DNA from 2 places in the Paenibacillus apis genome. Region 1 is predicted to be linked to the other one. Evidence: riboswitches for the same ligand, from Rfam matches in the RefSeq annotation. Region 1 holds a riboswitch; the other holds the start of a gene.

Region 1 (4,907 bases):
CTTCCGGGGAATGAAGGAATTCTGGAGGCCCGTGGCCCTCTTTTACTTGCTGGAGCTGGCGCTCTTGTCCCTTCCCTTCTTCTGGATCGGACCACGGCTGCTTGATCAATTGCCGTCACTTATCCGTGAAAGCAATCACTTCACCTCTCTTCTACTTATTAGCGGATATTTGTTGATCTATTTGATCTATGGCTGGCTAATTCATCAAGTTCTCCTGTTCATCAAATTCGGGTACCTCTTCAAAGCCGGACTCTGGACGTCTGTGCTGATCTGCTTCCGACACATGCTCCAGGGCATCTTGATCGCAATCGTGCTTGGCAGCCTAACGCTAGGCATATTCCTGGTGTTCGGCCTGTTCTCCTGGATCTTTACCGGGATACTGGCTCTTGTCCTACAGCAAACCTATCCTTTTATCCGAAGTCTCTTCCAAGTCTGGAATGTAACCTCTCAATATCGGCTCTGGCATACTAGGTCACAGAAAGGTTAAAAAAAATTTACTTTTTAAAAACCCTTGCCCCTCAAGGCCTCCGAGTGATTTCGGAGGCCTTGAATGCCGCTTGGGCCTATAAATCTTGCGATTTAGCCATTGCCAAAATATACTTGCCTTTGCTACAATAGCAACAGAGCAAATTCAGTAACAGTTTTGTCATTATTATTGTCATCCTTGGCAGGGATCTTCCTCCAGATGTCGAAATAATATTGCGACAGAAGAAAATCGAGCCGAATTCCCTTCACGGGGAACGGGGGAACCACTTTGGGTGAATTGATCTCGTAACAGAGGGATCATAGGGAGACCTTCAACCGAATCCTTAAGCTAACCTCGTAGGCAGTGGAAGGAGTTTTACCTTGAAGAAGCAACTCACAGCAGCAGCGGTAAGTTTAGCTATCATGTTTACACTCGGGGCTGGCAGCGCTTTCGCGGATTCCAAGCTGGATTCCGCTATCGACGAAGGCCTCGGCAGTAAATACGTCTCTGGTGGTACAACTACCAGCGGCTTTGACTGCTCCGGATTCACCATGTTTGTCTTCTCCAAGATCGGCATTAAGCTGCCGCATCAATCCGCTTCCCAATACAAGATGGGAACGGCTGTAGAAAAGGATGAGCTGATCGTTGGCGATCTGGTGTTTTTCAACACCTCAGGTAAGGGAGTATCCCATGTTGGGGTATATGTAGGGGACGGTAAGTTCGCTCATGCTTCTTCCTCCAAGGGCGTTATCATCAGCAAGCTGAGCGAAAGCTACTACGTGAAACGTTATGTTGGTGCTAAGCGCATTATGAGTACGGATAAGTACGAAGAAGTAACCAGTGAAAATACTACGGATCATGACGATGTAGAATAAGTCGAACGAGGCCCGCAGGAATTCTTAATGAATTCACTGCGGGTCTTTTTTATTCACTTAAGACTATTTACCCTGTTTCCGGCTGGCTTAACCAGTTCTAATTGACCTTTTTTAGCCAGTTTTTATGATAAGCTTGCCAAGACTGGATAGGCTTTGGTAGAATAACTTAGGCAATAGTAACAACTTTGTAATCATTGCAGTAACCATTGCAGCTACGTCGTTCTTTTCGGGTGCAGACTACTAAGAACAGCCGAATTCCCGGCACCCGGGAAACGGGGGAACCACTTTGGGTGAATTGATCTATACATAAGAGATCATAGGGAACCTTCAACCGAATCCTTAAGCTAACCTCGCAGGCCTTGGAAGGAGCATTTACATCTTGAGAAAAGCAATCATTGCAGCCGCAACAAGCCTGACCGTATTGTTCACCATGGGAACGGGAAGCGCTCTTGCCGGAGAATCCACACTGACCAGTGTCGTCAATTCAGTCTATGGCACACCGTACAAATACGGTGGAGTTACCACTACCGGCTTTGATTGTTCCGGATTTACACGGTACGTCTTTAAGAAGCTTGGTATTGATCTGGCTCGGGTCTCGTCTGCCCAATACAAACAGGGCACAGCCGTAGCCAAAAGCCAGCTGCAGGCAGGCGATCTGGTCTTCTTTAATACGTCGGGCACAAGCGGCCGGGTCACCCATGTAGGAATTTACCTTGGAGACGGGGAATTCGCTCATGCCTCATCATCAAATGGAATCAAGATCGATAGTCTGGACAGTTCTTATTACAAAAACCGTTATGTCGGAGCAAAGCGGATCCTCAGCAAATATACTTATGCCAAGTATGCTGTAGAAGCCTAATGATGTTCATCCTGCCGCAGCGATTCTTGCCGGAATCGACTGCGGTATTTTTATTGCTACATTCATTAAACGCAAGAATTCTCAAAAAGGTTACTTGCTATATCCTATTTTTTATTTATGAGCTTACCTTACCCTTCATATACCCATACTCTGGAAAACAAAACAACCGAAAACGCCTTTACAAGCGACCCATTTCCCGTTAGAGTGAGTTTAAAAAGGAATGGGACCCACTCCTGTCGAAGATATATTCTCTATCGCTAAAGGAGGCGCAAAGATGGAACAACCTGCCGTACCATTTCGTGTTGTACCAATGGAAGAAAGCCATGGGGCCGATATTTGTACCTGGAAATATGATTCCCCTTATGATGTGTATAGCTGGCTCCCTTGGGAGCAGATGAAAGCGCTTGATGTAGAGTTCGGCAACCCCACGCTCCGCGCCCAGCAATACGTCTCTTTACTGAATCCGCAAGATGAGCTTGCCGGGTTTGCTCAATATTTTCCCATGGAGGGCGTCACCAGGCTCGGAGTAGGTATGAGGCCGAACCTGTGCGGTCATGGTCTGGGCAAAGACTTCGTCAAGGTGATTGTCGCCGAAGCCAAGCGGAGAAAGCCGCAGGATGTGATCGATCTGGAAGTGCTGACCTGGAATACCCGGGCCATTCGCGCTTACCAGAAGTCCGGGTTTGTGATTACAGACCTTTATGAGAAGATGACTCCGGGAGGAATCTCCAAACCCTATTACTGCATGGTATATCGCGGATAACCTCATTATGCTATCTGCTGTGATCAAGATCACGATTTGTTGGTGTTTTTTTTGGAAATCAACCAAATTCGTTACTTTTTTTGACACAAAAGCTATGATCAGCTGTGATGTTCCGTTATAATGGAAGGAGCAGCTTACATAGAAGGGACGAATTGGAATGCAAAAGTGGATCATGAGCGGATTACTTGCGGTGGCTTGCATCTTTGCGGCCGCGCTTATGTTTACCTTGCCAGGCCGGGATCAAGTCGCCCAGGAAGAGAAGCCTCAAATGCCGGCCGTTACGCTGAATGCAGAGCAAGCCGAGACGATCGTTAATAATAACTGTATCGCTTGTCATGGAGATCAGCTTCAAGGTGCAAATGCTCCTGAACTGGCTCATATCGGCTCCACACTATCTGCAGATCAACTGTACAGTATTATTACGAAGGGTAAGGGCGGTGGGATGATGCCTGCCTTCAAGGATAAGCTGAAGGAAGAGGAAATTGCCAACGTAGCTTTATGGCTGTCAGAGAAAAAATAGCTCGCACATAAATACGCCCGCCGGATAACGTATCCTGGCGGGCGTTCATCTTGCAGATCATGGAGAAGGGCAAAGCGGACTAGCCAGCCGTACGCTCCCGTTCAAATGCCTCATTATATTGATGCGCTTCCTTAATATCCAACGCCGTAATGCCTCCTTCTTCCCAGGAGGTCAGACGCAAGGTCACTGTCTTGTAATCAATCGTGATAAAAGGGTGATGATTAAAGGCCTCTGAAATCGCCGCAACCTCATCGACAAAGGCGATTCCTTTCATAAAGCTCGAGAAGGTATATTTTCGTATAATCCAGCGTCCCTCTTCCAGCTCCCAGCCTTCAAGCTTCTCCAAATGCGCTTCTACCTCTTCCGGTGTAAACGGCATTTTTGTTCCCCCTATTCTACCTCAATACATTCTATCATCGGTTTATTGTATTCACATTCATCGGTGTTCATGCCTGGCGTACGACGTATCATCTGGTGCGCTATGCAGCCCGGAGGTGTCTGCTTGGTTAGCTTCTATTTTACCATGTCAGCCTGCCGAATCCAAAACCGCTGCCTCAAATCAACATGACCGAGGTCAATTCCTCTTCACCAATCAGAAAATTAATCCGATGCCCTTCCGGATCATGTATAACTACGGCACTGCCCACTTCAATCACAGGCTCTGACCCAAGTCCATAGAATAAGTCCTCAGCCAGCGCCTCTTGCACCTCGGCCTTCGCCTCTTGATCCAGCTGCTCCCATTCCGATACTTCCATTTCAAAGAAAAGATAGCAGTCCTGGATTCGGCCAACGGCCTCCGTCAAATCCTTCAAAATATATTCATAATCTCTTCCATGTTTTACTCCCACAGCGAATATACCCCTTTCTATACAGTCCTAAAGGCCTGTATTCTTATTATACCGGAAAAAGCACCTTAAAAAAAAAGGCTGTTCTGTCGATAAAATAGATAAACTGGTATTCGGCTTCAATTTAACTGTCCCAGCAAGGATGCCCAGGGGCATGAACGCCAATTCAATTCTCTCAAGGACGAGGTGTGCAATGGAAATCTCAACTATTATTGGACTTATTCTCGGCTTCATAGCGCTGATCTTGGGAATGTTTTTAAAAGGAGCGCCTGTTGAAAGCCTGCTTGAAAATCCTGCGGCATTCGTAATCATTTTTGTAGGCACCGCCGCAACTCTGTTCGTAGGCTTTCCAATGTCGGAGCTTAAGAAGTTCCCGAAACTGATTATGTTAACGATCGTTAAGCCAAAGATGATCAGTAAAGCGGAACTTATCTCCATGTTCATGGAGTGGGCTACTATTACCCGCCGCGAAGGCTTGCTGGCACTCGAAGCCAAGGTGGAAGAAATCAATGATGATTTCTTGCGAGGCGGCATGCGGATGATTATCGATGGTAATGATCAGGAATTCGTTCAGGACGT
Region 2 (4,907 bases), on a different contig from region 1:
GGCTGCGATTCAACAATTCAACCAGTTGACGCAGGAGCGGACCATTTTGGCGAATCAATTTCAATTGCTGTATGGGCCTTTGCAAAATTTTGGCCGTGCCTATTCCAAATTCCCGTGGGAATGGTCGAAGGTCCCTTGGCCATGGCAGGTCTAGTCTGTGCTGCAGTGCGGGAAGCGCCATGCTGATCATCAGCCAAAGGAGGTAATGAATAAGCGATGTGGGTATATGAGAAAAAATTGCAGTACCCGGTCCGCGTAGGAAAATGCGATATTCGCATGGCTAAATATCTGGCCGAGCAATACGGAGGGGCTGATGGGGAACTGTCGGCGGCCCTGAGATACTTGAATCAGAGGTACACGATACCGGATAAAGTTATAGGACTTCTGAATGACATAGGTACAGAAGAATTTGCCCATCTCGAGATGATTGCCACGATGATCTATAAGCTTACGAAGGATGCGACTGTAGAAGAGCTCGATGCAGCAGGCATGGGGGCTTACTATGTCAGTCATGACAGGGCGTTATTCTATCAGAATGCAGGCGGTGTTCCCTGGACAGCAACGTATATTCAAGCTAAAGGCGATCCGATTGCCGACCTGTATGAAGATATTGCGGCGGAAGAGAAAGCACGGGCTACATACCAGTGGCTAATTGATATGACCGATGACGTCGACTTACAGGACAGCCTGAAATTCCTGCGGGAACGGGAAATCGTTCATTCGCTGCGCTTCCGTGAAGCCGTAGAAATATTGAAGGATAATCGGGATCAGAAGAAATTTTTCTAGAAATAGGGGATATGAGATGGCCAAAAATAAACGTGGAAAATCATTATGGACGCTTCCTTCCAGAGGCCGCGGCACCTGCCCGGTATGCGGAAGCACGCGAATCAAGCTGCTGTACACGAAGACAACCAGCTCCGGCCAGCCCTTGAAGGTGTGCAAGAAATGCTTCAATGCCACACAAGCGCGTATTGATGCGGCGCAAACCGTAGTGTGAATCATTGAACTAATGAACGTACGCAGGAGCAACGTGTGAAGTGTGGTTACTCACTTCAGAACATTTCACACTTATGCCATTTCTGTGAACCTTCTATAGTTCAACTTATATAATCAAAGAACAAGCGCCCCTCACGTATTGTGCGAGGGCGCTTATTCTGCTTTTCAAGATCATGCAACTGCTGAGTTGTATGAGAGTATCAATCTAGTATAACTGAACACGACTCAATCCAAATTGAAATAAATGAAAAATAATTCGTGAATTCATTGAAAATAATGCTACAATGGATTGCAGAATCAAGCTTAGCTATCGCTACGCTAATTGCAAAGGGGAGCATGACCATGAATAAAATTGTTAAGACTTTAACGATTGCCGGAAGTGATTCCAGCGGTGGTGCAGGAATACAGGCGGATCTGAAAACATTCGAGGAGTATGGCACCTACGGTTTCAGCGCCTTGACGACGATCGTAACCATGGATCCAGACCGGGACTGGAACCACAGTGTGTATCCGATAGAGGCGTCACTGGTTGCGGAGCAGCTCAAGACCGTGTTTGCCGGAGGCCCTGTTGACGCAATGAAGACAGGAATGCTGGGCAGCGTAGCTATTACTGAAGTCGTTAAAAGCTGCATTGAACAAAACAAGCAAAAAAATGTTGTGATTGATCCGGTAATGGTATGCAAAGGGGAAGATGAAGTACTCAACCCTGAGAGTGCAGATGCAATCCGGGATTTGTTGCTTCCGCTCGCTACGGTTGTTACACCAAACTTGTTCGAGGCAGGCGTGCTGTCCGGCAAGGGAAGACTGGTTAATCTCAATGATATGAGGGAAGCTGCCAAGCTTATCCATGATCGTGGCGCTGCGAATGTTGTTATAAAGGGCGGAAAGGCACTTGAAGGCGACAAAGCGATCGATCTGTTCTATGATGGCACAGAATATGTCATATTCGAGACAGAAAAGATCGAGCCTGCTCATAATCACGGGGCGGGTTGCACATTTGCCGCAGGCGTTACAGGCGGGCTTGCTCAGGGGTTGTCCGTAAAAGAGGCTGTTGCTAAAGCCAAGGATTTTGTCACGGCGGCGATTAGAGCAGGTTATGCATTCAATGAATATGTCGGGCCGGTATTCCACGGCGGGTACCGTCTGAATCAAAAATAATATCTTGATTTTTAGAGGGTGTCCCCAAATTCTGTACACCCTTAATAACAAAATAGAGTGATATTTATATAGAAACCAAGGAGTATAGCGGCCTTCTCTCGCTTGACTCCTTGGTTTCTTGTGTCCACTGCGGCTTTTTGATCAATGGGGAGCGAGAGGAAGCCGCCCGCCAATAATTTTAGTGCTTATCGGCAATTGTTTCGCAATCCACGGTGTAACCTCACATTGAAAAAGGGGCCCTGACCATCTACGTCTTTGTGACACCCTCTTTCTTCTGTTTCCATAGAAAAACGAATCAAATGCAGGATAAACCGAGATAATAAAAGCGCCATAATCAAGTAAGCGCTTCCCTGATTAAAAAGTAATTAAATCTGAATTTTCATGTCATTTTCAAGGATTTACATTATCAGGCCATAGGAGTAATATCACTCTTGGATTCGATATCTGATTCGCTGAATTTCCTCGTCACGGCGGGGAAAACGGGGGAACCGAATGCGCCTTGAGCGGAATGATTTTTATTCTGTAAGGTGCGTGGGGTGAATCCGCGGAAGCTATCAACCGGAGATTTAATGTACGGCAGGCAACCGCGGAGGGGTGACTCTCACTACCCTAATCCGACAGCTAACCTCGTAAGCGTTGTTCGAGAGAGGATGATACTGTGACCAGTTCATATGGCCGCAGAGGTTCTTTCCTCTGCGGTTTTTTGCTGCGTAAATACAAGACCAACCGGACAATCAGCCTCAATCCGAGATTTTATTCTAATTCTTGGTGGTGTTGCATCTATGTTTACACTCTTCAAACGTGTCTTAATCGGTCAGCCTTTAAAATCGAAAGACCTTGGTGAGCAGAAGCTGAATAAGACGAAGGCTCTTGCGATCCTGTCCTCTGATGCGCTCTCTTCCGTAGCGTATGGACCGGAACAGATTCTGCTGGTATTGATGGCCTTGGGGGCGGCGGCATACTGGTTGTCTATTCCGATTGCGGTTGGCATTTTGGTGTTGCTTGTTGCGCTTGTCCTGTCTTACAGACAAATTATCTTCGCTTACCCTCATGGCGGCGGGGCCTATGTAGTATCCAAAGAGAATCTTGGAGTCAATTCCGGTCTTCTTGCGGGGGGCTCTTTGCTTGTCGATTATATTTTGACTGTCGCAGTAAGTATTTCGGCGGGTACGGATGCGATTACTTCAGCATTTCCATCTCTGCACGGGTATAATGTTCTGATCGCGTGCCTCTTGGTCGTACTAATCACGATTTTGAATCTTCGGGGGCTTACCGAGTCCGCTTCGGTGCTGGCCTATCCGGTATATTTGTTCGTCGCTATTTTGTTTCTAACAATCGCAGTCGGTCTCTATAAGGTGCTGACAGGCCAGATCTCTCCGGAGCTTCACACATCCTTTGGCACGCCGATAGCCGGGCTTAGTCTATTCCTGCTGCTAAGGGCGTTTGCTTCAGGCAGTTCTGCCTTGACGGGAGTAGAGGCGATCTCGAACGCTATTCCAAACTTCAAGTCTCCGGCCCCGAGCAATGCGGCCAAGACACTTGCTGCTATGGGGATTTTACTGGCCATCCTCTTTTCGGGAATTGTATTTCTAGCTTATTACTATGGGATCTCTCCAAAGACAGAGGAGACGGTTGTATCCCAGATTGCCTCTGCTACTTTTGGGCGGGGAATCATGTATTATATTATTCAAGGGATTACGGCGATGATTCTGGTTCTTGCAGCTAACACGGGGTATTCGGCTTTTCCGCTGTTGGCAGTCAATCTGGCAAAAGACAAATACATCGCCAGAATGTTCACGGTAAGAGGAGACAGACTGGGCTATTCGAATGGAATTCTGTTTCTTGCAACCGCGTCGATCCTGCTGATTATTATGTTTAAAGGCCAAACCGAGCATCTGATTCCGCTCTATGCGGTAGGTGTGTTTATTCCGTTTACCTTGGCTCAAACCGGCATGCTTGTGAAATGGCTCCGCGAGAAGCCTGCGGGCTGGAGAGTCAAGCTGACGATTAATGCCATCGGGGCTGCAATCAGCTTTCTTGTTATGATAATATTTTTCATCACCAAGTTTCCACAGGTATGGCCGGTGCTGATTTTTCTGCCGCTCATCGTCCTGTTCTTTCGCAGTATTCATAAGCATTATGAGGATGTCGGGGACCAGCTTCGGATCAGTTCCTGTGAGCCTCATAAACCGATTGAGGGGAATGTGTTCGTTATTCCGGTTGCAGGGATTACGCATGTGGTAGAGAATACACTGAATTATGCAAAATCGCTCCATCCGGATCAAATCATTGCGGTATACGTTGCCTTTGATAAGGAAAGCGAAAAAGGGTTTGAAGAAAAATGGAGCCACTGGCAGCCTGATGTTCGCCTGGTGACGCTATACTCCCAATATCGAAGCATTATCCAGCCGTTAACCAAGTTTGTCGATACTGTGGAATACAAGGCCAAGGAGTCGAACTTTCAGGTTACAGTTCTGATCCCGCAGTTTATTCCGAAGAAACGATGGCATAATGCGCTTCACAATCAGTCCAGCTTGTTGATCCGGGCGTTCCTGTTGTATCGGAGAGACCTGATTGTAACGACGGTTCCATATCATTTCAAAAAGTAAACAAGGAGTTATTGAAAATGAAATTCATGTTTATTTCCGATATCCATGGTTCGCTATATTGGCTGAATAAGGCGCTTGAGCAGGTAGAGCTGGAGAAGCCCGACCGGATCATTTTGCTTGGAGATTATATGTATCACGGCCCTC

What was found. A riboswitch is a leader RNA that binds a small molecule or an ion and turns the genes downstream of it on or off. The one in region 1 is predicted to bind cyclic di-AMP.
Region 2: it holds a riboswitch for cyclic di-AMP, as region 1 does, so the genes downstream of both, KI362_RS11620 (APC family permease) here and KI362_RS24460 (C40 family peptidase) in region 1, are expected to answer to the same signal.

The regions. Positions count from the first base shown of each region.
Region 1 covers NZ_BORS01000030.1:5,573-10,479, forward strand. The annotation lists gene KI362_RS24450 (hypothetical protein) at 1-487, shown strand, start outside; cyclic di-AMP (ydaO/yuaA leader) riboswitch at 709-844, shown strand; gene KI362_RS24455 (C40 family peptidase) at 847-1,341, shown strand; cyclic di-AMP (ydaO/yuaA leader) riboswitch at 1,580-1,715, shown strand; gene KI362_RS24460 (C40 family peptidase) at 1,721-2,200, shown strand; gene KI362_RS24465 (GNAT family N-acetyltransferase) at 2,475-2,963, shown strand; gene KI362_RS24470 (c-type cytochrome) at 3,121-3,483, shown strand; gene KI362_RS24475 (4a-hydroxytetrahydrobiopterin dehydratase) at 3,563-3,862, opposite strand; gene KI362_RS24480 (hypothetical protein) at 4,038-4,331, opposite strand; gene motA (flagellar motor stator protein MotA) at 4,522-4,907, shown strand, end outside.
Region 2 covers NZ_BORS01000007.1:74,061-78,967, reverse strand. The annotation lists gene KI362_RS11640 (spore coat protein CotJB) at 1-154, shown strand, start outside; gene KI362_RS11635 (manganese catalase family protein) at 217-786, shown strand; gene KI362_RS11630 (hypothetical protein) at 803-997, shown strand; gene thiD (bifunctional hydroxymethylpyrimidine kinase/phosphomethylpyrimidine kinase) at 1,339-2,154, shown strand; cyclic di-AMP (ydaO/yuaA leader) riboswitch at 2,595-2,806, shown strand; gene KI362_RS11620 (APC family permease) at 2,937-4,763, shown strand; gene yfcE (phosphodiesterase) at 4,781-4,907, shown strand, end outside.